4 regions of the Sphingomonas cynarae genome follow, and region 2 is predicted to be linked to each of the others. Evidence: predicted binding sites of a transcription regulator. Region 2 holds the regulator's gene; each other region holds the start of a gene.
The links. The regulator LexA, encoded in region 2, represses DNA repair genes until DNA is damaged. The targets are predictions, from matches to a motif close to GTTCCNCNCTTGTTCT.
Positions count from the first base shown of each region.

Region 1: the regulator LexA is predicted to act here: its motif matches at 2,107-2,122, upstream of uvrA (excinuclease ABC subunit UvrA).
Region 3: the regulator LexA is predicted to act here: its motif matches at 5,668-5,683, upstream of ABD719_RS00770 (MmcB family DNA repair protein).
Region 4: the regulator LexA is predicted to act here: its motif matches at 2,042-2,057, upstream of ABD719_RS12570 (ATP-dependent helicase).

Region 1 is NZ_BAABBF010000002.1:75,031-82,836, forward strand. Features, by position in the region: gene lpdA (dihydrolipoyl dehydrogenase) at 1-1,032, shown strand, start outside; gene ABD719_RS03650 (GCN5-related N-acetyltransferase) at 1,264-1,584, shown strand; gene ABD719_RS03655 (hypothetical protein) at 1,593-2,003, opposite strand; gene uvrA (excinuclease ABC subunit UvrA) at 2,130-5,033, shown strand; gene ABD719_RS03665 (T6SS effector amidase Tae4 family protein) at 5,226-5,621, shown strand; gene ABD719_RS03670 (hypothetical protein) at 5,618-6,034, shown strand; gene ABD719_RS03675 (glycoside hydrolase family 43 protein) at 6,191-7,279, shown strand; gene ABD719_RS03680 (glycoside hydrolase family 2 TIM barrel-domain containing protein) at 7,356-7,806, shown strand, end outside.
Region 2 is NZ_BAABBF010000009.1:50,246-58,051, forward strand. Features, by position in the region: gene ABD719_RS16020 (citrate synthase) at 1-56, opposite strand, end outside; gene gltX (glutamate--tRNA ligase) at 90-1,517, opposite strand; gene ABD719_RS16030 (ComEC/Rec2 family competence protein) at 1,576-3,711, shown strand; gene lexA (transcriptional repressor LexA) at 3,717-4,388, opposite strand; gene ABD719_RS16040 (molybdopterin molybdotransferase MoeA) at 4,444-5,637, opposite strand; gene moaC (cyclic pyranopterin monophosphate synthase MoaC) at 5,627-6,106, opposite strand; gene ppk2 (polyphosphate kinase 2) at 6,200-6,952, shown strand; gene trpC (indole-3-glycerol phosphate synthase TrpC) at 6,949-7,725, opposite strand; gene trpD (anthranilate phosphoribosyltransferase) at 7,722-7,806, opposite strand, start outside.
Region 3 is NZ_BAABBF010000001.1:162,570-170,375, forward strand. Features, by position in the region: gene metW (methionine biosynthesis protein MetW) at 1-274, shown strand, start outside; gene ABD719_RS00745 (response regulator) at 360-815, shown strand; gene ABD719_RS00750 (sensor histidine kinase) at 851-2,377, opposite strand; gene ssb (single-stranded DNA-binding protein) at 2,388-2,951, opposite strand; gene feoB (ferrous iron transporter B) at 2,965-4,836, opposite strand; gene ABD719_RS00765 (FeoA family protein) at 4,838-5,092, opposite strand; gene ABD719_RS00770 (MmcB family DNA repair protein) at 5,151-5,654, opposite strand; gene ABD719_RS00775 (cell wall hydrolase) at 5,975-6,571, opposite strand; gene ABD719_RS00780 (DUF1491 family protein) at 6,723-7,061, opposite strand; gene ABD719_RS00785 (PaaI family thioesterase) at 7,058-7,528, opposite strand; gene ABD719_RS00790 (PTS sugar transporter subunit IIA) at 7,518-7,806, opposite strand, start outside.
Region 4 is NZ_BAABBF010000005.1:277,595-285,400, forward strand. Features, by position in the region: gene ABD719_RS12555 (MFS transporter) at 1-965, opposite strand, end outside; gene ABD719_RS12560 (GFA family protein) at 1,024-1,452, opposite strand; gene ABD719_RS12565 (UrcA family protein) at 1,529-1,855, opposite strand; gene ABD719_RS12570 (ATP-dependent helicase) at 2,082-4,346, shown strand; gene ABD719_RS12575 (glycine zipper 2TM domain-containing protein) at 4,452-4,988, shown strand; gene ABD719_RS12580 (3-hydroxyacyl-CoA dehydrogenase NAD-binding domain-containing protein) at 5,141-7,174, shown strand; gene ABD719_RS12585 (acyl-CoA dehydrogenase family protein) at 7,171-7,806, shown strand, end outside.

The sequences.
Region 1 (7,806 bases), on a different contig from region 2:
GATCACACCACCGTCACCATCGGCGACCAGACCGTCACCGCGCGCGACATCGTGATCGCGACCGGATCCTCCGTCACCCCGCTGCCCGGCGTCGAGATCGACCAGAAGATCATCGTCGACAGCACCGGCGCGCTGGCGCTGCCCAAGGTACCCGAACATCTCGTGGTGATCGGCGGCGGTGTGATCGGGCTCGAACTCGGCAGCGTGTGGAAGCGACTGGGCGCGAAGGTCACGGTCGTCGAATATGTCGATCAGATCCTGCCCGGCTTCGATGGCGAGGTCCGCAAGGAGTCGGCCAAGCTGTTCAAGAAGCAGGGCTTCGAGCTGATGACCTCGACCAAGGTCACCGGCGTCGCGGTCGATGGCACCGCGGCGACCATCTCGATCGAGCCCGCCGCCGGTGGCGAGGGCACGACGCTGACCGCCGATGCCGTCCTCGTCGCGATCGGCCGCAAGCCGAACATTGATGGCCTTAACCTGGAAGCGGCCGGCGTGAAACTGACCGAGCGTGGGCAGGTCGGCATCGACCATGATTTCCGCACCAATGTCGACGGCATCTGGGCGATCGGCGATGTCGCCCCCGGCCTGATGCTGGCGCACAAGGCCGAGGACGAGGGTGTCGCGGTGGCGGAGAACATCGCCGGCCAGACCGGTATCGTGAACCACGACGTGATCCCCAGCGTGGTCTACACCATGCCCGAGATCGCCGGTGTCGGCTTGTCCGAGGAAGCCGCCAAGGCAAAGGGCGAGATCAAGGTCGGCAAGTTTCCCTTCGCTGCCAACAGCCGCGCCAAGACCAATCGCGACACCGACGGGTTCGTGAAGGTGATCGCGGATGCCAAGAGCGACCGGGTGCTGGGCGTCTGGATCATCTCGTCGCTCGCCGGCACGATGATCGCGCAGGCCGCGCAGGCGATGGAGTTCGGGGCGACCAGCGAGGACATCGCCTATACCTGTCACGCGCACCCGACCCATGCCGAGGCGCTGAAGGAAGCCGCGATGGCGGTGCAGGGCAAGCCGATTCACATTTGAGCCCGGTCGCGCGCCGTCGCAGCAAAGCAGCGGCGCGCCAAAGGTGGCCGGGCCGGCCGGCGGCGCCCAGGCGCCGTCCGACGTCACGGGATTTACTCCCGTGACGTCCCGCTGTTGTTTGGCCCGACTTCAGATGCACCGCAGATCATGCCGCAAATTGCTTCATCACACTCACAATGACGGCGTGAAGGCGAGCGATATCGTCGCACGGAAACCGCATCGGCTGGGCCGATGATCCATGATTCGCCTCGCCTCGCGCTGGAAGCCGAGTGCCTTCATCTGACCCGCGTCTATCTTCCCGCCCTTGCGACCGCACGGGGATGGCCAATCCGGGCGGATCATTGTTTCCAGCGTATCCTGCTCGACCATAGCTATGGCGGCTGTTGGTACGATCACGTCACCGGTCGCCCCGCCTTTGCCCACGCCGATACCGCAGCCCTGATGCGGGCCGTTTCCCTCGGCCGCGCCGCGATCGCGGGCGACGCGGATATGGCGATGCTGAATCGACAGTCGCTGATCTGGCGCCGCAAGCCTGCAAGCCGGGCAGGGTAAGACCGACGCTACCCCTTCTTCCCGAACAACCGCGCCAGCACCAGTTCCGCCGCCTCACCGATCGCACCGGCGATCGCGTCCGGATTGGGCGAGCGGGTAGTGCCCTGTGGCGCGGCGGGCTGCACGGGTGGCACCGTATCGGCCGCCTCCGGCCGGGGCGGAACCGGCGGCACGGGCGGGGTCGGCGGACTAGCGGACTTCGCCAGCGCATCGGCAGCGGCGCGCAGGCCGGTCGCCATTGCGACACGGGCGGCGGGGGATTGCAACTGCTGGGTCACCATCGCGGCAATCCCGGCGAGCGGCAGCGAAAACGAACCCGATCGTGCCGCGCCATCGCCATGCTTCGCATCATGGCCGGTTTCGTGCTTGTGGCCATGCTTGTCGCCGTGGCGATCCTTGTGCTTCTTCTTGCCCATCATGCGGCTCCGCCATTTGTGTATCAGGGATATAATACACGGATCGCCGCTCGCAACTGGTGACCGTGCGGCAGCGTTCCTATCTTGCCGCTCTGGCGTTTCACGTGGAACAGAAGTAGAACCCTCCCCATGCTGACCAAGATATCCGTCCGCGGCGCGCGCGAGCACAACCTCAAGGATGTCGACATCGACATTCCCCGCGATACGTTGACGGTGATCACCGGCCTGTCCGGTTCGGGCAAGTCGAGCCTCGCCTTCGATACCATCTATGCCGAGGGGCAGCGCCGCTACGTCGAATCGCTGTCGGCCTATGCACGTCAGTTCCTGGAACTGATGCAGAAGCCCGATGTCGACCATATCGAGGGCCTGTCTCCCGCCATCTCGATCGAGCAGAAGACGACGAGCCGCAATCCCCGTTCAACCGTGGCGACCGTCACCGAAATCTACGATTACATGCGCCTGCTCTGGGCCCGCGTCGGCATCCCCTATTCGCCGACCACGGGGGAGCCGATCGCCGCGCAGACCGTCAGCCAGATGGTCGACCGGGTGCTGGCGCTGCCGGAGGGGACGCGCGCCTATCTGCTTGCCCCCGTCGTGCGCGGGCGCAAGGGCGAGTATCGCAAGGAACTGGCCGAATGGCAGAAGGCGGGCTTCACCCGCGTCCGCATCGACGGCACCATTCACGAGATCGACGAGGCGCCCGCGCTCGACAAGAAGTTCAAGCACGATATCGAGGTCGTCGTCGATCGCATCGTCATCAAGGCCGACATCGCGACGCGGCTGGCGGAGAGTTTCGAGACCGCGCTGAAACTCGCCGATGGCCTGGCATATTTCGACCCCGCCGATCCGGTCGAGCCCCACACCCCGAAATCCGAGGTGCTGGGCGACAATGCGCCGCCGGGCCGCATCGTGTTCTCCGAAAAGTTCGCCTGTCCGGTGTCGGGCTTCACCATTTCGGAGATCGAGCCGCGCCTGTTCTCGTTCAACGCGCCGCAAGGCGCATGTCCGGCCTGTGACGGCCTTGGCGAGAAGCTGATCTTCGACGAAGACCTTGTCGTCCCCAACCATGCGTTGACGATCAAAAAGGGCGCGGTGGTGCCATGGGCCAAGTCCAACCCGCCGTCGCCCTATTACATGCAGGTGCTGGGCAGTCTGGCCAAGGCGTATGATTTCAGCCTCGATACGCCGTGGTCCGACCTGCCGGTCGATGTCCAGGCGCTGATCCTGCACGGGTCGAAGGGCAAGCCGGTCACGCTGACCTTCGTCGACGGCAAGAAGAAATACGACGTGTCGAAGCCGTTCGAGGGGGTGATCGGCAACCTTAACCGCCGCCTGCTCCAGACCGAGAGCGCGTGGATGCGCGAGGAACTGGTGAAATACCAGTCGTCGCGCCCGTGCGAGGTGTGCGGCGGCGCGCGCCTGAAACCGGAGGCGTTGGCGGTGAAGGTCGCGATGCAGGACATCGCCCATGCCACCCGCCTGTCGGTGGTCGATGCGCTGGCGTTCTTCACCGATCTGCCGACGCATCTCGGTGACCAGCAGCGCGCGATCGCGGAGCGTATCCTGAAGGAAATCGTCGAGCGGCTCGGCTTCCTCAACAATGTCGGGCTCGATTATCTCAACCTCGACCGCACCAGCGGCACGTTGTCGGGCGGCGAGAGCCAGCGTATCCGGCTGGCATCGCAGATCGGCAGCGGCCTGTCGGGCGTGCTCTACGTACTCGACGAACCGTCGATCGGGCTGCACCAGCGCGATAACGACATGCTGCTCGCCACGCTGCGGCGGCTGCGCGATCTCGGCAATACCGTGCTGGTCGTCGAACATGACGAGGATGCGATCCGCACCGCCGATTACGTGATCGACATGGGGCCGGGCGCGGGCGTCCACGGCGGCCAGATCGTCGCGCATGGCACGCTGAAGCAACTGCTGAAATCGAAGACCAGCATCACTGCCGATTATCTGAACGGCACGCGCGAAGTGCCGGTGCCCGCCAAGCGGCGCAAGGGCAGCGGCAAGAAGCTGACCGTCCACAACGCCACCGCCAACAACCTGACCGGGGTGACCGCGTCGATCCCGCTCGGCACCTTTACCTGCATTACCGGCGTGTCGGGATCGGGCAAGTCGAGCTTTACGATCGACACGCTCTACGCCGCCGCCGCGCGCGAACTGAACGGCGCGCGCATTCTGGCGGGCAAGCACGACAAGGTGACGGGCCTCAACCATCTCGACAAGGTCATCGACATCGACCAGTCGCCGATCGGCCGCACCCCGCGATCCAACCCGGCGACCTATACCGGCGCCTTCACCCAGATCCGCGACTGGTTCGCCGGCCTGCCGGAATCGCTGGCGCGCGGGTACAAGCCCGGCCGGTTCAGCTTCAACGTGAAGGGCGGCCGGTGCGAGGCGTGCCAGGGCGACGGCGTGCTGAAGATCGAGATGCACTTCCTGCCCGACGTCTATGTCGAATGCGATGTGTGCCACGGCGCCCGCTACAATCGCGAGACGCTGGAGGTGAAGTTCAAGGGCCACAGCATCGCCGACGTGCTGGACATGAACGTCGAGGATGCCGCCGAGTTCTTCAAGGCGGTGCCGCCGATCCGCGACAAGATGGCGATGCTGGTCGAGGTCGGCCTGGGCTACGTCAAGGTCGGGCAGCAGGCGACGACGCTGTCGGGCGGCGAAGCGCAGCGCGTGAAGCTGGCCAAGGAACTGGCGCGCCGCGCCACCGGCAACACGCTCTACATCCTCGACGAACCCACGACGGGCTTGCATTTCGAGGATGTCCGCAAGCTGCTCGAAGTCCTCCACGCCTTGGTCGAACAGGGCAACACTGTGGTGGTGATCGAACACAATCTCGATGTCATCAAGACCGCCGACTGGGTGCTCGACCTGGGGCCTGAAGGCGGCGTGAAGGGTGGCGAGATCGTGGCCGAAGGCCCGCCGGAGGTGGTGGCCAAGGAACCGCGCAGCTTCACGGGGCGGTATCTGGCGCCGTTGCTTAAGGGGCGGGGGGAACAGGTGGCGGCGGAGTGACGGGGCCGAGCGTGGGTTTGGGGCGCCCCCCCTTGAGGTCGTTGGCTAACCTAGGTTGACGGGAATAGATGAGGGACATCGCGATATGGCCAAGCCTGTTCTTTCCAGCATCTGGGCGGCGTTTCCCGATCATGTCGCCTACCCCAGCCTTCGCGACCTCTACACGCATCTGGGTGGTACGGCCGCGCGTAAATCGAAACCCCCGGCTTCGGGCCGAACGGCAATACCTGCGCCAGTAGATTGAGCATGGCATTCAACGCCGGTGGTACGCCGATCACCATCGCTGCCGCCCGTGCTCAGACGCTCGGTGCAGCCGATGGGTCGCGGATCATCTTCCGTGTCACCGAATTTCGCGCCTATCTCATACGACTGCTCGGCAAGCCGTCGCTCGACGATGCCAGTCCCTATGACAGCGCATTTCGGGGCAAGCGCGGCATCGTAGCCTTCACCGTCAGTTGGTCCGATGCCAGCGGACATATCGCGTTGTGGGTCGGCGCACGGTATCGTGAACCCAAGCATGATAATTATACCAGCTATGCCAGTGGCAGCGCGAAGACTTCGCGTGGCGAGTTCTGGAAGCTAGCATGATGCGTTCGGCGATGATGGCCTTGTCGCTGCTTGCCGCTTGTGGCGGTCATGCCGCATCGACCGGCGCTGGTGCCCGGTCACCCTTGCAGGACGATCTGGTCGCCTATGCGACGGCCAGTTGCTTTACGATGCAGCAGAATAATTATCTGAAGGACCAGGGGCAGCGATGGGCTGGCGCGATCATGCAGGGAGCGCATGGACCAATTGAGAAATGGGTGCCGGTTACTACTGCCGTGAAAGCAGAGCTCGCCCGATCGGGTGTAGCGGAGGGCCAGGGTGAAGGCCCGATGGCACCGGCCGTGACACTTCCCGTAATGACATGTGGACGGATCGCCACGACTTCGGGCGTTCGCCAGGCAATCGGGGCAGCCGTAACGGCATTGGCAAACGATTATGCCGTCAAGTCGCGCTAGGCAGGACAGGGCGGCCTGACGATCAGCCCGCCGGTATCTCGCCTATCCAATGTGGCTGCGCATACAAAGTCTTGCTTCAAGGAAGGGCAGCGTCGCAGCTTGCCCTTCTTTCCACCGCCTGCGACAATCCGTCCGACAAATTGGTGGGAGAGACGGATGCGGTATCGAACCTTGTCGGCGATCGCCGGCATCCTGCTGGCGGCCGCGCCGGTTGCACTGGCCGCACAACAGCCGCCCGCCCCCGCCGCCGATATGCTCCTCATGCCCCAGATGCGGCTGCACGATCCGTGGATCGTCGCGGACAAGGCGGCCGGTACCTATCACCTATTCACCCGCAACGACGCCCGGATGACGGGGGACGCGCGGCTGGGGATCATGGCCTATACCAGCCGCGATCTGAAGCATTGGACGACGCCGACTCTGGTCTTCGCCTGGCCGAAGGGTGGCTGGGCAACCGACGGGGCCTGGGCACCGGAGGTGCATCCATGGCGCGGGAAATGGTATCTGTTCGCCACCTTCCACAACGAGAAGCTGCCGCTGCCGTCCAGGGGCGCCCGCCCGCTGCATCGCCGGTCGACGGTGCTGGCGGTGGCGGATCGGCCGGGCGGGCCGTTCACGCTGGTGCGCGGCGGCGAGTCGGTGGCGCCGGCGGCACAGATGACGCTCGACGGATCGCTCTATGTCGATCCGGCGGGCAAGCCGTGGATGGTCTATGCGCACGAGTGGGTTCAGACCGATATCGGCACGATCGAGGCTGTGCCGCTGAACGACGACCTGTCCGCCGCCGGCTCGCCCCGCGTGCTGTTCCGCGCGAACGAGGCGCCTTGGGCGCTGGCGCAGCCGCAGGCGGATGGCACGAACATCTACGTCACCGATGGCCCCGAGCTGTTCCGCACGCGCACCGGCACGCTGCTGATGCTGTGGTCCAGTTACGGCAAGGGCGGCTATATCCAGGGGATCGCGCGATCGAAGACGGGCGATCTCGCCGGGGGGTGGGAGCATCTGCCACCGCTGGTCCGGCGCGACAGCGGCCATGGCATGGTCTTCCGCGCGTTCGACGGGCGGCTGATGATGATCCTCCACCGCCCCTTCACCCGCGCGCTGGGGAAGTTGTATGAATTGCGCGACGAGGGCGACACCGTCAGCGTGGTGCGCGAGGCGACCGAACTCGATCTGGAGGCCTATCCCACGCATCCCTGCGGACCGGGAAAGCGGCCGGCAGGGGGTGATCCCGACGAGTGCTGACCGGGCGGCGGGTTGCGTCGGCCGGGGTGGCCTGTATTGTCATACAAGAAGACGAAATGGTCGGGAGAGGAACGACGTGAAAAAGGGATCGGTCACGCTGGGGATCAGCGCGCTGGCGCTTGCCACCGCCACCGCGCAGGCACAGCAGGGAGCGCCGCAGGTACAGCCGGTGCAGGTCGATCCCGCCCGGCCCGATTGGGAGAACCCGGCGGTCTATGCACGCGGTAAGCTGCCCGCAAGCGCGACAGGCTTTCCCTTCGAAAACCGCGAGCGGGCGCTGGCCGGCCACCGCACCCAGTCGTCGCGCTTCCTGCTGCTGAACGGTGACTGGAAATTCTCGTTCTCCCCCGATGCGGACCGGCTGCCCGCCGGGTTCGAGCGGCCGGATTACGACGTGTCGGCGTGGAAGAGCATCAAGGTGCCGTCGGACTGGCAGACGCAGGGTTATGACCAGGCCCGCTACAATAACATCACCTATCCCTTTCCCGCCAACCGCCCGCTGATCCCCCATGCGACCAACCCGGTCG
Region 2 (7,806 bases):
ATGACCGGATATTCGAAATCCTTGCCGGTCAGGGAGAGCTTTGCAGCATCGGTCATTCCACGCATCCTTTGTGCTGGCTGGTCATGGTATCAGGCTGCCATGCGGTCGGCGATGCGACCCAGGCTTTCCTCGCGCCCTAGAAGGACGAGAACGTCGAAGATGCCGGGCGAGGTCTTGCGCCCGGTCAGCGCGGCGCGCAGCGGCTGCGCGGCCTGGCCGAGCTTGACGCCCCGGGCCTCGGCCACGCCGCGTACCGCGGCTTCGAGCGCCTCCGTATCCCAGTCGTCCACCGCGTCAAGCGCTGCATGGAGATCGGCCAGGATTGTCGGCGCTTCACCAGCCAGCAGCGGCGCCGCCGCCTCGTCGATGGTAAGGGGCCGGGCGGCGAACAGAAAGCCGGTGGCATCGGTCAATTCGATCAGGTTGGCGGCGCGGGGCTTCAGCGCGGGCATCGCCGCCGTCAGCAGCGCGGTATCCGCCTGGCCGCCAAGCCGCCCCGCCACCAATGCCGCCAGCCGGGCATCGTTCGCCTCGCGGATGTAATGGCCGTTCAGGTTCTCCAGCTTCTTCAGGTCGAACCGCGACGGGCTCTTGCCCACTGCGCCCAGATCGAACCACTTCACCGCCTCGTCGCGCGCGATGATTTCCGCATCGCCGTGGCCCCAGCCCAGCCGGAGCAGGTAATTGCCCAGGGCCTCGGGCAAAATGCCCAGTTCGTCGCGATACGCCTCGATCCCCACCGCGCCGTGGCGCTTGGACAGCTTGGCCCCATCCGATCCGTGGATCAGCGGGATATGGGCATGGACCGGTACGTCCCAGCCATTGGCGCTGTAGATCGGCAACTGACGGAACGCGTTGTTCAGATGGTCGTCACCACGGATGACGTGCGTCACCCCCATGTCGTGATCGTCGACGACGACCGCGAGCATATAGGTCGGCGTGCCGTCGGATCGCAGCAATACGAGATCGTCGAGTTCGGCATTCTGGACGGTGACCGGTCCCTGCACGCGATCCTCGATCGTCGTTGCCCCTTCCTGCGGGGCACGCAGGCGGACGACGAAGGGAAGATCGGCGGGGGCATCGGTGCGGTCGCGCCAGGGACTGCGGATACGCAGCGGCTGCTTCGCCGTCTGCGCCGCGGCGCGTTGCGCGGCGATCTCGTCGGCCGTCATGTAACAGCGATACGCATGGCCGGCGACGACCATCGCATGGGCGACCTCGGCATGACGATCGGCGCGGGCGAACTGGAACACGGCGTCGCCGTCCCAATCCAGCCCCAGCCAGCGCATGCCGGCCAGGATCGCGTCGATCGCGGGCTGGGTCGAGCGCGCGCGATCGGTATCCTCGATCCGCAGCAGGAACCGCCCGCCATGATGACGCGCGAACAGCCAGTTGAACAGCGCGGTGCGCGCTCCGCCGATATGCAGGAAACCGGTCGGCGACGGCGCGAAGCGCGTCACCACATCGGTGAAATTGGCGGGTGCCGCAGCGGCACCCCGTTCGGTTGTTGCGCCCAAGCGCACATGCTCCCAGACTGGATGATCGATGGCCGGTTCAGCCGTGGACGCCCCTAGCATGCACCTCCCCCGGCGACAAATGTCGCTGGCGCCGATGGCGGCTGCGATCGAACGGCGGCTGGAGGCGGAGCGGGATCGCCTGCCGTTATGGCTGCCGGTGATGCTGGGTGCCGGTGTGGCGGCGTGGTTCGCGCTGCCGCGCGCCGCATGGTGGAGCGCCACCGCGCTGGCGCTGCTCGCCTTCGCATTGGCAGCGGTGGCCATGGGGCGGGGCGGGCGTTGCGCCCGCATGCTGATGATCGGCGCCCTGGCGATGGCCGCGGGGCTGGGCCTTGTCTGGTGGCGTGCCGAACGGGTTGCCGCGCCGGTACTTGCCCGCCCCGCGGTGGTGGCGATGACGGCCTCCGTCGTACGGGTGGAGTCGCTGGCGGCACGCGATCTGGTGCGCCTGACGCTGCTTCCCGGTGTCGCCGATCTGCCGCCGCGCGTCCGTGTCAACCTCGCCACCGCAGACGTGCCGGTGGGTATCGGTCCGGGGGCGACGATCCGCCTGCGGGCGCGGCTGATGCCCCCGCCCGAAGCGGCCGTGCCCGGCGCCTATAACTATGCGCGCGTTGGGTGGTTCACGGGGATCGGCGCGACCGGTCGCGGCTTCGCCCCCGTCGTCATGTTGACGCCGTCGCGGGGGCAATCGGGCCTGCGAACACGATTGGGCGCGCACATCACCCAACGGATTGCCGGCAGCGCGGGTGGCATCGCATCCGCTCTGGCGACGGGCGATACCGGCGCCATCACGCAGACTGATGCGGATGCGATGCGCGCGGCGGGGCTGGCGCATCTGCTGTCGGTGAGCGGGTTGCACATCACCGCCGTCGTCACAGCCACGATGGTGATCGTGTTGCGGCTGCTCGCGCTCGTGCCGGCTCTCGCGCTCAGGGTCCGATTGCCGTTGGTGGCGGCAGGGGCGGGGGCGCTGGCCGCGATCGGCTATACCTTGCTGACGGGGGCGGAGGTGCCGACGATCCGGTCGTGCGTCGCGGCGCTGCTGGTGCTGGTCGGATTGGCGCTCGGACGGGAGGCGATGACGCTGCGGCTGGTCGCGGCGGGCGCGCTCGTCGTTGTGATCGTTTGGCCGGAGGCGGTGGCGGGGCCGAGTTTTCAACTCTCCTTTGCAGCGATCACCGCGATCGTGGCTCTGCACGAGCATCCCGTCATGCGTGCCTTCGCGATGCAGCGTGACGAAGCGTGGTGGCGACGGCTGGCCCGGGGCGGGGTGTTGTTGCTGGCGACCGGCGTAGTGGTGGAGGCGGCACTTATGCCTATCGCCGCCTATCATTTCCATAAGGCGGGATTGTACGGCGCCCTCGCCAACATCGTCGCGATCCCGTGGACGACCTTCGTGGTGATGCCGCTGGAAGTGCTGGCACTGTTGCTGGATGCGGTCGGACTGGGTGCGCCATTATGGTGGCTGGTGACGCACGCGATCGCGGCGCTGCTTGGGCTGGCGCGCGCAGTCGCCGCCGCGCCGGGTGCGGTATCGGCGGTGCCGGTGATGCCGGACGGGGCGTTCGCATTGATTGTTATCGGTGGGCTGTGGCTGGCACTGTGGCGGACCGGGTGGCGACGATGGGGTCTGGTGCCGCTTGCAAGCGGCACGATCTGGGCGCTGACGGTACCGTCTCCCGACTTGCTGGTAACGGGAGACGGTCGTCATGCCGCGATCCGTACCACGACGGGGATATCGCTGTTGCGCGACCGGACGGGCGACTACATGCGCGCGGTGCTGGGCGAGACGGGTGCCATCGACGGCGAACCCGGCCTGCTGTCAGAAACGACGACCGCCCGCTGCACGGCGGACCTGTGTCTGGCTATGGTCGGCCGCTGGCGTGTGTTGATGACCCGCAGCGTTTATCTGGTGCCGGTCAATGATCTGGCTGACGCCTGCCGCAATGCCGACGTCGTGGTCAGCGAACGACGGTTGCCACGAACCTGCCGTCCACGTTGGCTACGCCTCGATCGCCCGGTGCTCACGGGTACCGGCGGGATAACGGTGAACTTCACCAGCGAAACTATCAGGACGGTAAGGACGGCTGGCGACGAGCATCCTTGGCGCCAGCCGCCGACAGTGATGCCACCCCGTCCACCCCGACAGGAAAGCCGATCCGTCCGGCCGAAATGGCCGGGCGGATCGTGATACCATCAGTCGTACCGGCGCAAGATGCCAGACAATTTGCCCTGGATGCGTACCTGCTGCGGCGAATAACGCTGCGGATCGTAGGCGCGATTGGCCGGGTCGAGGCGTACCATCGCCCCTTCGCGACGAAAATACTTGAGCGTCGCCTCGGCCTCCTCGATCAGCGCGACGACGATCTCGCCGTCCCGTGCCACTTCGGTGCGTCGGACCAGCGCATAGTCACCGTCGAGGATACCCGCCTCGACCATCGAATCACCCGCCACTTCCAGCGCATAGTGATCGCCGGCCCCCAGCAGGGCGGCCGGTACGGCGAGCATCGTCGATCCCTCGAACGCCTCGATCGGCACACCGGCGGCAATACGACCGTGCAACGGAATCTCGACCACGTCGTTCGCGGCGGGGGGCACCGTTGGCGCGGGTGGAGGCACCGCCGCCTTGGGGCGGGCGGGCTTCTTCTCGGCGCGCTCTGGCATCCGCAACACTTCAAGCGCGCGGGCTCGGTTGGGCAGGCGGCGGATGAAGGCACGCTCCTCCAACGCGGAGATCAGACGATGCACGCCCGACTTCGACTTCAGGTCGAGCGCCTCCTTCATCTCCTCGAACGAGGGAGAGACACCCGTTTCATTCAGCCGGTCGTTGATGAAGCAGACCAGTTCGTGCTGCTTGCGCGTAAGCATACCCAGACTCCGTCGGGAACAGACTGTGAACTGATACGGAACGATAGGGCTTGCGTCAAGCGATCACGAGGATTTCCGCCGATTCGCCCGCCATTGCCGTTCCAGCATGCGCCGGGCGGATGACGAGGCAGGTCGACCGGGCCAGCGTCAACAGCATGGAACTGTCCTGGATGGTCGAGGCGAAAATCCGTCCGTCGCGCAGTTCGGCACGCAGATAGTCGGTTCGCCCCTGATTGGCCGGCAGATCCTCGCCCAGCACCGCGCTGGTCACGACCGGCAGCGGATCGCGCGCGCCACCCAGATGCGCCACCATCGGCAGGACGAACAACAGCGCCGTGACGAAAGCGGAAACGGGATTGCCGGGCAACCCCAGCACCACCGCATCGCTCAGCCGCCCCGCCATCATCGGCTTGCCCGGCCGCAATGCGATCCGCCAGAAATCGATGCTGCCACCCGCCGCCTCGATCGCGGGACGGACGAGATCGTGATCGCCGACCGACGCACCGCCGGTGGTCACGAGCAGATCGGCCCGAACGCCCGCAAACGCATCCCGCAGCACCTCCAGCCGATCGGGCAGGATACCGAGATCGATCAGGTCGACCGGCAAACCGGCCAGCATCGCCGCCAGCATCGCACCGTTCGATTCGGGCAGCGCCGCGCCATCAAGGTCGCTACCCGGCGGCACCAGTTCGTCGCCTGTCGCCGCGATCGCGACGCGCACGCGGCGCCGCACCGGCAGGTCGCCATGCCCTCCCGTGGCCGCCACCGCGATCCGCGCCGGGGTCAGCCGATCCCCCGTCGCGACCAGACGGTCACCCTCGGCGAAGTCCAGCCCCCGGCGGCGGACGTTACGTCCACAGTTCGGCGGGCCTTCCCCCGCCAGCATCAACCGCTCGTCATCCCGTGCCGCCTCTTCCTGCACCAATACCGTATCGGCGCCGGCCGGCATTGCCGCACCGGTGAATATCCGCGTCGCCTCACCCGGTCCGATCGATCCGGCGAAGGGTTTTCCCGCTGCGCTCTCGCCGATCACCCGCCATGGGCCGGGCAGATCGGCGAAGCGGATCGCATAGCCGTCCATCGCCGACAGATCGGCTGCCGGCTGGGTCCGACGCGCCGCGATGTCCGTCGCTGCCCAGCGCCCGGCTGCGAGCCGCAACGGTACCTGTTCCTCCGTGACCGGACGGGCCATCGCCAACAGCCGCGCCTGTGCCTCTGCGACGGGAAGGAGCAACGGATCACCCGACATCGGTCGCGGTCCAGTCGCCGGACTTGCCGCCGCTCTTGCTCAACAGACGCACTCCATCGATCACCATCGCCTTGTCGACCGCCTTCACCATATCGTGGATCGTCAGCAGCGTGACGGAGACGGCGGTCAGCGCCTCCATCTCGACACCCGTCCGCCCGGTGGTGGCGCAGGTGGCTGTCACCGCGACCCCGTCGTCCTGCACCACCAGCTCGATCGCCACGCGTGACAACGGAAGTGGGTGGCACAACGGGATCAGTTCCGCTGTCCGCTTCGCCGCCATGATCCCTGCGACACGTGCGACCGCCAGCACGTCGCCCTTGTTCGCGGCGGCATCGCGGACCAGTGCCAGCGCGGTCGGCGTCATGGAGATGCGGCCGATGGCGACCGCCTCGCGTGCGGTGATGGCTTTGGCGCCGACATCGACCATGCGCGCGGCGCCGGTATCGTCGAGATGGGTCAGGCTGGTCATGATCCACGCGGTAACGCACGAAGCCGGGCAGGTGAACCGGACCTCACACGAATTAGTCGCAACCCCCGTCGCGATCCAGCCGTTGGGCGGGTCATGAAGGATTATGACGAACAGCTCGCCGCGCTTCAGCTCGCGCTGCTGCGTACCCAGCAGGCGATGATCGAGGCCGGCACCCGTGCCGTCATCTTGTTGGAAGGACGCGACGCCGCCGGCAAGGACGGCACGATCAAGCGGCTGACCGAGCATCTCACACCGCGGGCCACCCGCGTTGTCGCGCTGCCCAAGCCAACCGACCACGAACGCGGTCAATGGTATTTCCAGCGATATGTCGCGCATCTGCCGGGTGCGGGCGAACTCGTGATCTTCAACCGCTCATGGTACAACCGTGCCGGGGTGGAGGTGGTGATGGGCTTTTCCACCCCGGCCGAACAGGCGCAGTTTCTGCGCGACGCGCCCGATGTGGAACGGATGCTGGTCGAAAGCGGTATCCGCATCATCAAGATCTGGCTCGACATCGATCGCGACGAGCAGAAGGAGCGCCTGGCCGAACGGCACGACGATCCGCTGAAGGCGCTCAAGATATCCGATATGGATGCAGTCGCGCAGACACGGTGGAGCGATTATTCCGCCGCCCGCGATACGATGCTGGTCCGCACGCACCTGCCGATCGCGCCGTGGTACGTCGTGCGTGCCAATCACAAGAAGCCCGCACGCCTCGCGGTGATGCGGCATATCATCCGCATCCTCGCCCCGTCCGCGATCGCGAAGGACGTGGACGGTCCCGACCCCGCGATCCTGTTTCCGTTCGAGGAGCAGGCGCTGACCGATGGCCGGCTGTCGCCCTAGGCGACCATCGACCGCGTCGCCGCCTCGACATCGGGTTGCCGCATCAGCGCCTCGCCGATCAGGAAGCAATGGACGCCGTGCGCGGCCATCGCGTCCAGATCGGCACGGGTCGACAGGCCGCTTTCGGCCACAAAGGTGCAGTCCGTCGGCACCAGCGCCTTGAGCCGGTACGATCGGGTCACATCGACCGAGAAATCCCGCAGATCGCGGTTGTTGCAACCGATCAGGCGTGAGCGCAGCGTCAGCGCCCGCTCCAGTTCCGCCTCGTCATGCACCTCGACCAGCACGTCCATGCCCTGTTCGATCGCCGCCGCCTCGATCTCGGCAAGCGCGCCGTCGTCCAGCGCGGCGACGATCAGCAGGATCGCATCGGCCCCCAGCGCGCGTGATTCGGCCGCCTGCCATGGATCGACCATGAAATCCTTGCGGATCACCGGGATGGAAACCGCGCCCCGCGCTGCGATCAGGTAATCGTCCGCCCCCTGAAAAAACCGCTCGTCCGTCAACACCGACAGGCAGGCGGCACCGCCGGCCTGATAGGCGCGGGCATGGGCGGGCGGATCGAAGTCGGGGCGGATCAGGCCCTTGGATGGACTCGCCTTCTTCACCTCGGCGATCAGCGCATGGCCCGGTGCGGCATCCAACGCCGACCGGAAGCCGCGCGGCCGCTCCGCCGTGGTGATCCGGGCCGTCAGATCGGCGTCGCTCAGGGTCGCTTTGCGGACGGCGACCTCGTCACGCTTGTGCGCGATGATCGTGTCGAGAACAGTCATGAATAGGCGATCCACCGGTCGAGCAGCCGTCCCGCGGCGCCATTGTCGAGCATCTCCGCCGCCAGCGCGGCGGCATCGGGC
Region 3 (7,806 bases), on a different contig from region 2:
CCGGCGTGCCTTCGTCTCCTTTCCCAACTTCGCGCATTGGCGGGTGCGGCTGTCGCTGCTGTGGGGCGGGCGGATGCCGGTGACGTCGTTGTTGCCCGAGCAATGGTACGACACGCCCAATATCCATCACGTCACGATCGACGACTTCCGCACCTTCCTGGCGCGGCGATCGGTGGTGGTGGAGGGGGCGTGGTTCCTGTCGCGCGGGGGCGTGCGACCGGCGGCGGGGGCCAATCTGCTTGCCGAACACGCCGTATTCCTGCTGCGACGCTAGGGAAACGGGGATGCGCGACGACCGGCTATGTGGAACTTTTGTTACTGATCTGGATTTACGGGTTCCACTCCCCATTGGATGTTCGATGAGCAAAACCGCGCTGATCGTCGAGGATGAGATTTTCGTCGCGCTGGATCTGGAGCGGATACTGCTCGATGCCGGCTATAACGTCGCCGCGATCGCCGCCGATCGCGAAAGCGCACTGCTGGCTGCGCCCGAGTGCGGATTCGCCTTTGTCGACGTGAACCTGCGTGACGGCCCGACGGGGCCGGATATTGCCCGTCGTATCGCCGCCGACTACGGTATCAAGGTGGTGTTCGTTACCGCCAACCCCACCCAGATCGGCGATGGCGATGGTGCGCTGGGGTATATCCGCAAGCCGTTCACCGAACGCTCGATCCTTGCCGCCGCCGCGATGGCGACCAGTGTGAATACATCCGTCAATGTCGCCGCCAGTGACGATGTGGTCCCGTTCGTGGCGCCGGTGATGACGGATGCGTCGTGCCGCCACGATCTGATGGTCGACGCGAAGGCCGGCTGAGGGCTGTCCCGTCCCCGGTCGGACGGGACGAAATGCTATACGTCCCGCCGGCTCAGGGCGGATCGCGGTACCCGTATCGCGACGTCCAGCCCCTCTGGCCGCCATTCGCGCGTTACCCTGCCACCCAGCTGGCGTACCGCGCTCAGTTCGATCAACTGGCTGCCGAACCCGCTCATCCCGCTGGCCGGCTCGGTCACCGCGGGGCCGCCAGTCTCGGTCCAGCACAGCGTCACGTCATCCCCATCCTGATCGATACGCACCGTCACCTGCCCATCCTGTGCGGACAGTGCGCCATATTTGGTCGCGTTGGTCGCCAGCTCGTGAAACAGCAGCGCCAGCGGCGTCGCGGAGCGATCGTCGATCAACATATCGGCACCCTCCGTCACGATCCGCAGACCGTCACCCTGCTGATAGGGTTCGAACAGGTCGGCGAGCAAACCGGCCAGACTGTCCTGCCGGGCGGAAGGGCGCGACTGCGCGCTGTGCGGCCGCACGAAATCATGGGCACGACCCAGCGCGGTAATCCGCTGGCGCAGGTCGGTGGCGATCGGTGCGAATTCGGGCCGGTTGCGTGCGGTGAACTGGATCAGCCCGGCGATCACCGCGAAGATGTTCTTGATCCGGTGAGCCAGTTCCTGGCTAATGATCTCGCGTTCTTCCAGCGCCAGTTTCTGCTCGTGGATGTCGGTGCAGGTGCCGAACCAGCGGGTGATCGTGCCGCCATCGTCGCGGATCGCCAAGGCGCGACCCAATACCCAGCGATACGTGCCGTCGAAATGCCTCAGCCGATATTCGATTTCATAGGGGTCGCCCGTCTCCAGGCTGCGACGCCATACCGTCCACGACCGCTCACGGTCGTCGGGATGGAATACGTCGTTCCACCCCTCGCCGTCGGTGCTGCCGGGGGGAGTGCCGGTGAACTCGTACCAGCGCGCATTATAATAATCGTGGAACCCATCAGCCCGCGTCGACCACACCATCTGCGGCATCGTGTCGGCCAAGGTACGGAACCGCAGGTCGCTTTCCTCCAGCGCGCGGCGTGATTGCGCAGCGGCGACGCCCTGTTCCCGGGCGACGCGGCGGTCGTCCAGCCGCCCCATCGCCGCCCGCGCCAGCACCATCAGTCCCTGATGCTGAAGCGGCGTCAGCCCCGCCCGCGGGACGGTGTCGAGTACGCAGACGGTGCCCAGCACGCTGCCGTCGGTCGCCCGCATCGGCGCGCCCGCATAGAAGCGCACCGATGTCGGACCGGTGACCAGCGGATTGTCGACGAAGCGCGGATCGGCCAGCGTATCGGGCACCACCATCACGTCGTCCGCCGCCACCGCATGGGTGCAGAACGAGATGTCGCGCCGGGTTCCCGTTCCATCGAAGCCGGTCCGCGCCAGGAAGTGCTGATACTCCTCCTCCAGCAGCGTAACGAGCGCCACCGGCACCTCGCACAGCGCCGCCGCGAAACGGGTCAGGTCGTCGAGCGCACCCGCTGCCCCGATTCCGTTCGCATCGTAGAACGACAGGACACGAGTATCGGCATCGGCGCACAACAGGGTTTCAGGGTTCAATCACCGGTCCTCAGAACGGAACATCGTCGTCGAGATCGTCGGCGAAGCCACCGCCCTGACCACCACCAAAGCTGCCGCCACCGCCACGGCTGCCACCGCCCGATGCACCGCCGCCGCGCGATCCCCCGCCCGAGCCGTAATCGTTGCCGCCGCCGCCGGCCCAGTCGTCGCCGCCACCGCTACGACCGCCGCCACCACCGGCACCGCCGCCCTGACCGCCACCGGGACCATCGAGCATGGTCAGCACGCTGTTGAATCCCTGCAACACGATCTCGGTCGAATATTTGTCCTGACCCTGCTGGTCCTGCCATTTGCGGGTCTGGAGCGAGCCTTCGATATAGACCTTCGAGCCCTTGCGCAGGAACTTCTCGGCGACGTTGGCCAGCCCCTCGTTGAAGATCGCGACCGAATGCCATTCGGTCTTCTCCTTGCGCTCGCCGGACATCTTGTCCTTCCACGTCTCCGACGTGGCGATCCGCAGGTTGACGACCTTGCCGCCGTTCTGGAACGCCCGGCTCTCGGGATCGCGTCCCAGATTGCCGACGATGATGACCTTGTTGACGCTACCCGCCATGATTGCCCCGAAATTAGAGGCCGACGGCAACCGCCAGCCAGTAGGTGATACCCGCCATGATGTACGCGGCGGCGAACAAATAGCCAACCATGAACGCCGGCCACTTCCACCCGTTCGTCTCGCGCCGGGTCACCGCGATGGTCGAGATGCATTGCGGCGCGAAGACGAACCACATCAGAAACGCCAGCGCGGTCGGCAGGCTCCAGCGCGCGCGCAGGTTTTCGGTGATCGCCTTCTGCCCGCCCTCGGCATCGGGATCGTCGATCGCATAGACGGTGCCGATCGCCGCCACCGCCACCTCGCGCGCCGCCATCGCCGGGATCAGCGCCAGCGCGATGTCGCGGTTGAAGCCGATCGGCCGCACCACCACCTCCAGCCCGTTGGCGATCCGGCCCGCCACCGAATAATCGACCGGCGATATCCCGCTGCCCTCGGGCGGCTTGGGGAACGACAGCAGCGCCCACAGCACGATCGTGGTCAGCGCGATGATCGTGCCGGCGCGCTTCAGGAATATTTCGGTCCGCCCCCACAGGCCCAGCGCGATGTCGCGCCATTGCGGCCACTGGTATTTGGGCATCTCCATCATGAAGCCCGACGACGCGCCCTTCGTCACCGTCCGCCGCAGCGCCAGCGCCGTGACGAACGCGCCGACGATGCCCAGCACGTAGAGGCCCAGCAGCACCAGCCCCTGCAACCCCACCCAGCCCCAGACCGGCCGGTCGGGGATGAAGGCGGCGATGATGATGGTATAGACCGGCAGCCGCGCCGAACACGTCATCAGCGGCGCGATCAGGATCGTGGTCAGCCGGTCCTTCTCGTCGTCGATCGTCCGCGTCGCCATGATGCCCGGCACCGCGCAGGCGAAGCTGGACAGCAGCGGGATGAACGCCCGGCCCGACAGGCCGACCCGCGCCATCATCCGATCCATCAGGAACGCGGCGCGGACCATGTATCCGGTCGCCTCCAACACCAGGATGAACAGGAACAGGATCAGGATTTGCGGCAGGAACACGATCACCGCGCCGACGCCCGCGATCAGCCCGTCCGAGATCAGCGAGCGGACGAACCCGTCGGGCAACGTCGCCGACACCCATCCCTCCAGCGCGGCGAACCCCGCCTCGATCCAGCCGATCGGCGCTTCCGACCAAGCGAACACCGCCTGGAACATCACGAACAACAGCCCCAGCAACAGCACCGGCCCCGCCACCGGATGCAGCGCGACCGCATCCAGCCAGTGGTTCCAGCGCCGCCCCGGCGATTCGGCGATCACCGCCGCCTGCGCGATGCCCCGCGCCCGGCGTTGCAGCGTGACGATATCCTCCTCGACCGCCGCGATATCGGGCACCCTGTCGGGCCGCCGCGCCGTCGTTCCCCCGACAATGCCGGTCAGCGCCGCGCGCAGCTGGTCCAGCCCCCGCTTGCGCACAGCGACGGTGGGGATCACCGGCACGCCCAGCTTGCGCTCCAGCACCGCCGGATCGAGCGTCAGTCCGTCGCGCTCGGCCAGATCGACCATGTTCAACGCGACCACCACCGGCAGGCCCAGCGCGATCAGTTGCAGCGCGAAGCGCAGGTGATTGTCGAGATTGGCGGCATCGACCACCACCACCATCGCATCGGGCACGCGTTCGAACCCGCCGCGCCCGGTCACCACGTCGCACGTCACCCGCTCGTCGGCGGAACCGGGGTCGAGGCTGTAGGTGCCGGGCAGGTCGACCAGTTCGACCGGGCGGCCATCGTCCAGCGCCAGCCGGCCCGAATGGCGCTCCACGGTGACGCCGGGGTAATTGCCCACCTTCTGCCGCGCGCCGGTCAGCGCGTTGAACAGCGCGCTCTTGCCGGCATTGGGATTGCCGACGAGCGCCACGAGCGGCGCGGCGTTCACGTCAGTGACGGGCGGAGACGCTGATCGCGGCCGCCACCGTGCGCCGCAACGCTACTGTCATCCGGCCGATCCGGCACGCGATCGGCCCGCTGCCGAAGCGCGAACGGTGCAGCACCTCCACCCCGACGCCCTCGTCGAAGCCCAGTTCGCGCAGCCGGCGTGCCTCGGGCACTGCCAGTCGACCCCAGTCGATCGCCGCGACGGTGGCGCGGGTCTGGCGGGGCAGGGTCACGAGACTGTCGAAGGTGGTCGCCATGGGGGGCAGATAATGGGTTTGCGACTGATTATCAATTAATGACCGTCGATAAATCCCGCTATCCCGCCAGCCCCGCCCCTTCCGGATCGATCAGCGCGGTCAGCCGCCGCGCCGCGCGCCGGGCAAAGGCGAGCGTGCAGCGCTTGCGGACATGCGCGGGCAGCGGCGTGGTATGCGCCTCGCGCAGGATCGCGGCGTCGTAACGGTCGGCGACGATGATGCCGGTCCGCGCCGGCAGAAAGGTGGGATCGTCCAGCGGCTGGCAATCGAACCCCGCCGGCACCGCCCAGAAATACCGGTCGCAATGGTCGAGATAGTCGGGCCATTTGCCGTCGCCCAGCAGATCGGCGCGCGATACCTTGATCTCGACGATCACGATCCGTCCGCGCGCGTCGATCGCCATCAGGTCCGCGCGCCGGCCACTCTCCAGTGGCACCTCCGCCATCGCGGTCAGGTCGTGCCGCAACAGCAGCCGCGTCACCCCCCGGCATACATCCGCCGCACAAAGCGCCGGATTCGCCGCGGAATCACCGTCGATGCAGGGAGCCGGCGTATCGAGCATAAGCGCCGGCATAAGAACAAGTCACGAACGGATCAAGTCCATCCTGTCCAAAGCCCCCTTCGCCGTCATTGCGAGCGTAGCGAAGCAATCCAGGGCCGCGCGTGTGACGCCCTGGATTGCTTCGCTACGCTCGCAATGACGGAATAAATTGGCGCACCCCCGCGAAGAAGTATGTTCGCGCAGAGAATGCAGAGGTGCCACTCACCGGATCGATCGGCAGACCCATCCCGGATCGGCCGACGGGCAGGAAAAGCGGGCATCGGGATGCAACCCTCTGCGTCCTCCGCGCCTCTGCGCGAACACCCTTCTTCATCGTGCGATCAGCGGTAGAAGAAGTGGTTCCCGATCACCGCGATCCGACGGATGCCCGCGCCCGGCGAACGGCCGCGTGCGTTGAAATACAGCGCGGTGCCTGCCACCGTGTCCCATGCCTTGTCGACCGCGACGCGGGCGACCGCGACCGCAGTCCGCCACGTCTTGCGGGCCTCGTCGATCACGGGGATGCGACCGCCGCGCACGAAGCTGAACTGTCCGCGCTGGGTCACGACGCTGCAGATATCGGTAGGGAAGCGGCCCGACTTCACCCGATTCAGGATCACTTGCGCCACCGCCAGCTGGCCCGACAGCGGCTCGCCCTTCGATTCGAAATAGATCGCACCGGCCAGACAACGCAGCGTCTCGCCCGATACCGAACTATCCTGCGCGGCTACTGCCTCGGCTAGCGTCGTGAAGTCGGCCGTGGTGGGCAATGGCGGCACGGTGATGAGTTTCGCGGGTACCGCCGCAGGGGCGGCGATCGTCGGTGTCGTGGGCTGGATTCCCACCGGCTCGGCGGCATGGGCCGCGGAAATCGTCCCAGGCATGGCCAGCGACACGAGCAGGGCGGCGGCAGCCGCTACACCGGAAAGAAACGTCATTCACTCAAACGGCTGTGCGGCAGGCTCACGGCGCGGTCGGATGAAACCGACCGTCCGGGTACCCTCCGACTGCGTCACCGGCCCGGACCGCACCCGGATCGGCACAACGCGATGGCGACCGACACCCCGGTTACTCAGGGCCGGATCGGTGTCAAACCATCAGGAGGGTTTCGGCGACGAGCTGTTCCGCGCCTGCGACGTCCAGCTCCACGACCCACAGATCGGGGTCGCGGGATCGCCGCCTTCGCCAATAATCCGCGATACCGCCATCGGTTCCCGCTGCCGGAGTCGAATCGATCAAAATCGATTCGCCGGTCGGGCCGGGACCGCGTTCCAGCAGCCGGTCGGGTTCGCCCGGCCGTGTGACGACGACCAGAATCGTGCCGCCGCCCGCATCTCCCTTCGCCAGTACCACGCCGAATCCGCCGACATCGTTGCATCGCCGCAGCATCGCCGACACCAGCAGCCCGCTCGGCAGCCGGCCACTCATGCCGCCGGCCCGTATCCCGGCAACCCCGCCAGCGCGATGCGCGATCGCATGAAGGTGCCGGTGCCCCGTGCCGCCTCCTCCCCCTCCGCGTCGATCAGCCGCGCCTCGCCCACGAACACGCGGCGACGCCCGCTGATCCAGCGCCCCTCCGCGACCACCGGGCCGGGGCCGAGCGGCTTGGTCAGCAGCAGGTTGAACGCGGTGGTCAGCAGGAAACGGTCGCTGACCAGGCTGTTGCACGCATAGAAGGCAGCATCGTCCAGCATTTTGAAATAGCTGGTGCCATGCGCCGCGCCACCGGCATGGAAATGCCGCTCGTCCAGTGTGAAGCGGATGCGGGCGACGCCACTGGTCCCAATCTCTAGCGACGATTCGAAGAAGCGGTTGATCGGCGCGCAGGCATAGAGCGATTCGAGCGCACGGAAATGCGCCGCCTCGCCTGCCGCCGGCACGTCCTCAGGCGGCATGACGCGCATCGCCGATGGTGAACAGCGCGTACAGCGCGTCGCGCGATCCCGCCCCGCGCAGCTTGGCCAGAAACGCCCGGTCGCGCAGCTGCCGCGACACGCGGGCCAGCGCCTTGAGATGATCCGACCCCGCGCCCACGGGCGACAGCAAGGCGAAGACCAGATCGACCGGCAGGTCGTCGACGGCATCGAACGCGATCGGTTGCGCCAGCCGGATGAACAGCCCGACCGGTGCGGCGATCCCCTCCAGCTTGGCATGCGGGATGGCGACGCCGCCG
Region 4 (7,806 bases), on a different contig from region 2:
GGGGCGATCGTGAAGCCCACGAGGATCGTGGCGACACATCCCCCCGCCAGCACCCGACGCTCGTCCCAGCGCCGATCGGCGAGCCACGCGGCACCATAGATGCCGACGGCCATGAACAGGATCGCGCCCAACTGCATCAGCAGGAACTGCTGCATGGTGAAGCCCAGCGTCTTGGTTCCGTAGCCGAGGAGAAAGGCGGTGCCGACATAATAGGCGGCGAAGCACGCGATCGCGCCGACGATGCCGGCCAGCGTCACGCCGCCATGATGCCGGAACAGCTCGAACAGCGGAACCGATGGCGGCGGTGATTCGGTCAGCGAGGCGGCAAATTCCGGGGTTTCGGTCAGCTTCAGGCGGATCCACAGGCCAAGCGCGACCAGCAGCGCGCTGATCGCGAACGGCACCCGCCAGCCCCAGTCGCGGAATTCTGCCGGCGACAGCCATACGCCCAGCAGCAGGAACAAGCCGTTGGCGAGGATGAAGCCGGCCGGCGCCCCCAGTTGCGGCGCGCTGCCATAGCGTGCGCGCCAGCCCGGGGGAGCGTGTTCGACCGCCAGCAGCGCCGCCCCGCCCCATTCCCCGCCCAGGCCGAAGCCCTGCCCGAACCGCAGCACGCACAACGCCACCGGCGCGATCCAGCCGGCGCTGGCATAGGTCGGCAGGAAGGCGACGAGCGTGGTCGACACCCCCATCGTCAGGAGGGAGGCGACCAGCGTCGATTTGCGGCCGATCCGGTCGCCGAAATGGCCGAACACGATGCTGCCCACCGGTCGCGCGAAGAACGCCACCGCCAGCGTCGCGAATGCCGCCAGTTGCTGCGTACCGGGTGAACCGACGGGAAAGAACAATTCCCCGAACACCAGTGCGGCGGCGGTGGCATAGACGTAGAAATCGTAGAATTCGATCGTCGTACCGACGAAACTGGCGGTTAGTACGCGGGCATGGGACGGCGGATGATGGGTCATGCGCCCGTTTCACGCCCCCGCCCTGCACGGTCAACCCGACGGGCCTGCCGTCACCAGATCAATCGACGCCCGGATAGGTCGCGAATCGGGGCAGTGCGTCGATATCGTCGAGCCAGCCGACCCGGTCCTTTACCATGATGTGCGCGCCGGGCGGATCGCCGGCCTGATCGTCGAGCGTACCCGACTGGATATCGACGATGCCGGGCAGATAGGTGGGGTTGCGATAGAACAATCCGGTTCCGCACCGCCCGCAGAAGTCACGCGTCGCAAGGGCGGACGAGGCATAGGATCGCGTATCCCCCGTCACCGTCAGCTGTTCCTCGCGAAACGCGATCCAGCCGACCATCGGCGCGCCCGACCAGCGGCGGCAATCGCTGCAATGACACAGGGCATGATGCGCCGCCTGCCCGGTCGCGACATAGCGCACGGCACCACAATGGCAGCCGCCGGTACGGATGGCGTCAGTATCGGGAATCGGATCGGTCATCGCGGTAACGTCTCTGCCGGCGGGGGTGGAGTCAATCGGGGCGGGTCCTGCCCCGCCCCGATCGACCCTGCGGCGATCAGCGACGATCGATGCTGGCGAGCTGCACCGTGCGACCGCCGACGATCGCGGCGATCTTGCGGGTGCCGTCCGCCATCATTTCGCGGTAGCAACGCTGTGCATCGGCCAGTTCGTGCCAGCGGGCCTTGTCCTGACCGCAGGCATGACGGGCGGCGGCGGTCAGCCGACGGTGCAGGCTGGCCCGCCCGGCGGGATCGGACAGGTTCAGGTCGGCGGTTTCGATCCGCGCGGTGACCGGCACACGGGTCTGTGCGGCAGCTGCGACGGGCGACAATGCACATATGGCGAGGACCGCCGCGGTCGCGACGTTCTGGATGATCTTCATGACTGGGCTCCTGCGGGGGGCGCCCCGGTATCCGGGTGCGCATCATCGCCCACGGAGACCCGCCCCGGTCGATACCGACCGCGACCCCCCGTTGGCTGCACGCCCTCTGCGCCGCTGTCGTTACGCCCGCGCGACGATCGCGTGTCAGGGCGATGACGGCGGAGGATGCTTGCCCCCGGCATCGCCGTTCCCTACCTGTTCGTCGGTGAACGATGCCACCACCCCGATGCAAGAGCCGCCCTATCTGCGCGGCCTGAACGAACCCCAGCGCCAGGCCGTGCTGACGACCGACGGCCCGGTCCTGATGCTGGCCGGCGCCGGCACCGGCAAGACGGCCGCCCTGACCGCACGGCTGGCCCACCTGCTGTACACGCGCAAGGCGTGGCCATCGGAGATACTGGCCGTCACCTTCACCAACCGCGCCGCGCGCGAGATGCGCGAGCGGGTCGGCCGGCTGGTAGGGGATGCGGTGGAGGGGATGCCGTGGCTGGGCACCTTCCATGCGATCGGCGCGAAGATGCTGCGCCGCCATGCCGAACTGGTCGGGCTGCAATCCAATTTCACCATCCTCGACACCGACGACCAGTTGCGCCTGCTCAAGCAACTGATCCTTGCCGCCGATATCGACGAGAAGCGGTTTCCTGCCCGCAGCCTGGCCGGGCTGATCGACGAGTGGAAGAACAAGGGGCTGACGCCCGGCGACGTCGATGCGGGCGAGAGCGAGCGTTATGCCAACGGGCGCGGTGGCGAGCTTTATGCGCAGTATCAGGCGCGGTTGAAGGCGGTGAACGCCTGCGATTTCGGCGACCTGCTGCTCCACATGCTGGTGATCCTGAAGACGCAGCGCGACGTGCTGGAACTGTACCAGCAGCGGTTCCGCTACATCATGGTCGACGAGTATCAGGATACCAACAGCGTCCAGTATCTCTGGCTGCGGCTGCTGGCGCAGGAGCGCAAGAACATCGCCTGCGTGGGCGACGACGACCAGTCGATCTATTCGTGGCGCGGCGCGCAGGTGGAAAACATCCTGCGCTTCGAGAAGGATTTCCCCGGCGCCACGGTGATCCGGCTGGAACAGAATTACCGTTCCACCCCGCATATCCTGGGCGCGGCGGGCGGCGTGATCGCCAACAACAGCGGCCGGCTGGGCAAGACGCTGTGGACCGAACTCGACGTGGGCGAGAAGGTGCGCGTGCTGGGCGTGTGGGACGGGCCCGAGGAGGCACGCCGCGTCGGCGAGGAGATCGAGGCGGCGAAGCGGCGCGGCACCGGGCTGGACGATGTCGCGATCCTCGTCCGCGCCTCGCACCAGACGCGCGAGTTCGAGGACCGGTTCATCGTGATCGGCATGCCGTACCGGATCGTCGGCGGCTTCCGCTTCTACGAACGCGCCGAAATCCGCGATGCGCTCGCCTATCTGCGCATCGTCAACCAGCCGTCGGACGATCTGGCGTTCGAGCGGATCGTCAACGTGCCCAAGCGGGGCCTTGGCGACAAGGCGCTGGCGAAGATCCACCAGCTCGCCCGCGCCACGGGCGCGCCGCTGACCACGGCGGCGGCGCGCATCCTCGACACCGACGAACTGACCCCGCAGGCGCGGCGTTCGCTGGGCAATCTGGTCGGTGATATCGCCCGCTGGCGCGACCGGGCGAGCCAGCTATCCCATGCCGAACTGGCGCGACAGTTGCTGGACGAGAGCGGCTATACCGCGATGCTGCAGGCGGAAAAGTCGGTCGAGGCGGCGGGGCGGCTGGAGAACCTTACCGAACTGACCCGCGCGATGGAGGAATACGACTCGCTCGGCGCGTTCCTCGAACATGTCAGCCTGGTGATGGACAAGGATGGGGCGGTGCAGGAGCCGCAGGTCACGATCATGACCATCCACGCCGCCAAGGGGCTGGAGTTCGACACGGTGTTCCTTGCCGGCTGGGAGGAAGGGCTGTTCCCGTCGCAGCGCGCGATCGACGAGGGCGGGACCAAAAGCCTGGAGGAGGAACGCCGCCTCGCCTATGTCGCGATCACGCGGGCACGGCGGCGGGCGGTGATCTTGCACGCCGCCAACCGGCGCATCTATGGCCAGTGGACATCTTCCATCCCCAGCCGCTTCGTCGGCGAACTGCCGGGCGACCATGTCGACAGCGAGACGACGATGTCCGGCGGCGAAAGCCTGTGGCGGGCGAACTGGTCCGAACATGCCGATCCGTTCGCGGATGTGGCACGCGGCACCGGACGCGGTCCCGGCTGGCAGCGGGCGGCAGGGCAAACCGGCCCGTCGAGCTTCACCACCGCGCCCAAGCGGATCGTCGAAAGCCAGGCGAGCGCGGTCAGCATCGGCAACAAGGGGCGCGACGACCTGTCGCTCGGCCAGCGGGTGTTCCACCAGAAGTTCGGTTACGGCGCGATCGCCGAGATCGAGGGCAACAAGCTGGAGATTGACTTCGAGAATGCCGGGCGCAAGCGGGTGATGGACAGCTTCGTCACGCTGGGGTGAACCGGCGGTTGCTGACAAAGGGCTGAAGGGGCCGTTCAGGAACCATCCTCATGGCAGGCCGTATCCTCCGCACATTGCCCGATTCGCGGGCCGGAGGATGTTGCCATGCTTTCCCGCTTGATCCCGCTCGGTCTGCTTGCCGCGACGATGGTGGTGGCCCCTGCCCTCGCCCAGACCGGCGCTCAGGAGCAGCGGTTCCGGACGGCGCAGGACCGGTTCGATCGCGAATATCAGCTCTACCGGCAGGAGGTGGACCGGTATCAGGCCGCCCGCACCGGCCCCGCCCGTTACGACGACCGCGACGAGGATACCGGCCCCTATCGTCAGGCACCGGATCGCTACCGCGACGGGTATGACGACGAGGCGGCCTATGACCCCGCCCGCGATTATCGCGGCGGCACCCAGTATCGCGAACGGGTGCTGGCATCCGAAGACCGCGTCTATGCCGGCTATGACGGCCGTTATTACTGCAAGCGATCGGATGGGACGACCGGCCTGATCGTCGGTGGCGCGGCGGGCGGGGTGCTGGGCAACGTGATCGACGGCGGCCGCAGCCGCACCGTCGGGACGCTGCTGGGCGCGGCGGCGGGCGCACTGGCGGGACGGGCGGTGGATCAGAACCAGCAGGTCCGCTGCCGCTAGGGAAACCGCGACTTGAATATCGGGTCTGCCGCATAGCCCATGCGGTAGACCAAATCCTGTTGATTTAGGACGAGTGTACGGCGATAGGATGGGGCAATATTAGAAGCAGGGGTATGGGACACTGATCCCGCCCGCCCGTTCAGGAGACGATCATGACCGCCTCGCCGATCCGCACCGAGCGCCACGACGATATCCTCGTCATCATTTCCGACAATCCACCCGTCAACGCGCTGGGCGCGGCGGTACGGCAGGGGATCGAGGCGGCGATCAAGGATGGCGTCGCCGACGCCTCCGTCGCGGCGATGGTGATCCGCTGCGACGGACGCACCTTCTTCGCCGGCGCCGACATCACCGAGTTCACCAAGCCGCCGGTATCGCCGCTTCTGCCCGAGCTGGTCGACATGATCGAGGCATCGACCAAGCCCGTCGTGGCCGCGATCCATGGCACCGCGCTGGGCGGCGGCTGCGAGGTCACGCTGGGATGCCATTACCGGATCGCGGTCCCCTCCGCGAAGATCGGCACGCCCGAGGTGAAGCTGGGCCTGCTGCCGGGTGCCGGCGGCACGCAGCGCCTGCCCCGCGTTGCGGGCGTCCGCGTCGCGCTGGAACTGACCGCCAAGGGCGATCCCATTCCGGCGAAGAAGGCGCATGAGGCGGGGCTGATCGATCGCATCGCCGGCGAGGACAGTCTGGTTGCCGATGCTTTGGCCTTTGCCAATGAGATCAAGGATATCCGGCCAATCCCTCGCGCGTCGGAAAAGGCCGTGACCGCCGATCCCGATGCCGTGGAAGCCTTCAGGAAGGAAAACGCCCGCCGTTTTCGCGGGTTCGAGGCGCCCGCCGCCAACATCGCGTGCATCGAGAAGGCCGCGTCCGGCGCGACCTTTGCGGACGGCATCGCGTTCGAGCGGCAGGAATTCATGCGGCTGATGATGGGTGTCCAGTCCGCCGCGCAGCGCCACATTTTCTTCGCCGAGCGGCAGGCATCGAAGATCGACGACGTGCCCGCCGACACCGCGCTGCGCCCGATCAGGCGCGTGGGCGTGATCGGCGCCGGCACGATGGGCGGCGGCATCGCGATGAACTTCCTGACGGCGGGCATCCCGGTGACGATCGTCGAGATGCAGGCCGACGCGCTGGAACGCGGCACCGGCACCATCCGCAAGAATTACGAGGCGACCGCCGCCAAGGGGCGGATGAAGCCCGAACAGGTCGATGCCGCGATGGCCGCGCTGACCCCGACGCTGGCCTTCGACGATCTGGCCGAATGCGACCTGATCATCGAGGCGGTGTACGAGGAAATGTCGGTGAAGAAGGATATCTTCACCCGGCTCGACGCCATCGCCAAGCCCGGCGCGATCCTGGCGTCCAACACCTCCTATCTCGATATCGACGAGATCGCGGCGGTCACCTCGCGGCCGCAGGACGTGGTGGGGATGCACTTCTTTTCGCCTGCCAACGTCATGAAACTGCTGGAAGTGGTGCGCGGGGCCAAGACCGCGGGCGATGTGCTGGCGACGGTGATGGATGTCGCCAAGAAAATCCGCAAGGTCGCGGTGGTGGCGGGCGTCACCTATGGCTTCATCGGCAACCGGATGCTGATGCCCCGGCAGGTGGAGGCGACCAAGCTGCTGCTGGAAGGCGCGACGCCTGAACAGATCGACCGTGTCCATGTCGGGTTCGGGATGCCGATGGGGCCGTTCCAGATGGCCGATCTGGCGGGCGTCGACATCGGCTGGCATCGCGACCCGAGCCGGATCGAGAATATCCGCGACGCGCTGGCCGCCGAGAACCGCTGGGGCCAGAAGACCAAGGCGGGCTTCTACGATTATGACGAGAAGCGGACGCCATCGAACAGCGCGCGCGTCGCCGAGATCATCGACCAGTTCCGGGCCAAGGAAGGCGTCACCCCGCGCGAGATCGGCGACGACGAGATCGTCGCGCGCACGCTCTACACGATGGTCAACGAAGGCGCCCTGATCCTCGAAGAGGGCAAGGCCCAGCGTGCCTCCGATATCGATGTCGTGTGGATCTACGGCTATGGCTGGCCGGTCTATCGCGGCGGCCCGATGTTCTGGGCGCAGACCGAAGGGCTGAAGAAGGTGGTCGCCGGGCTGGAGCAATATGGCTTCCCGGTTGCCAGATCGTTGAAGGAAGCGGCCGCAACCGGCGGGCAGATCAGGTGACCGCTGCGGTGGCCGTCAACGATCCGGACCGTTTCCGACAGGATACGCGCGCCTGGCTGGCGGCGAACTGTCCGCCCGAGATGCGCCGCCCGGTCCGGACCGAGGACGATGTCTGCTGGGGCGGGCGGCGGTTCGTGCCGTCGTCTCCCGCACAGCGCGACTGGCTGGACCGGATGGGGCAGCGCGGCTGGACCGTACCGGACTGGCCGAGCGCCTATGGCGGCGGCGGACTGTCACCGGCCGAGACAAAGATCCTGCGCGAGGAGATGGCGGCGATCGGGGCGCGGTCGCCGCTCAACAGCTTCGGCATTTCGATGTTGGGGCCGGCACTGCTAAAATACGGCACCGAGGCGCAGAAGCAGGAGCATCTGCCGAAGATCGCGCGCGGTGAAATCCGCTGGTGCCAGGGTTATTCGGAACCCAATGCCGGGTCCGATCTGGCCAGCCTGGCCACCAGCGCGCGCGATGGCGGCGATCATTACATCGTCGACGGACAGAAGGTGTGGACCAGCTATGCCGACAAGGCGGACTGGATATTCTGCCTCGTGCGGACGTCGAAGGAGTCCAAGCAGGGCGGAATCAGCTTCGTGTTGTTCGACATGGCATCCGAAGGCGTATCGACCCGGCCGATC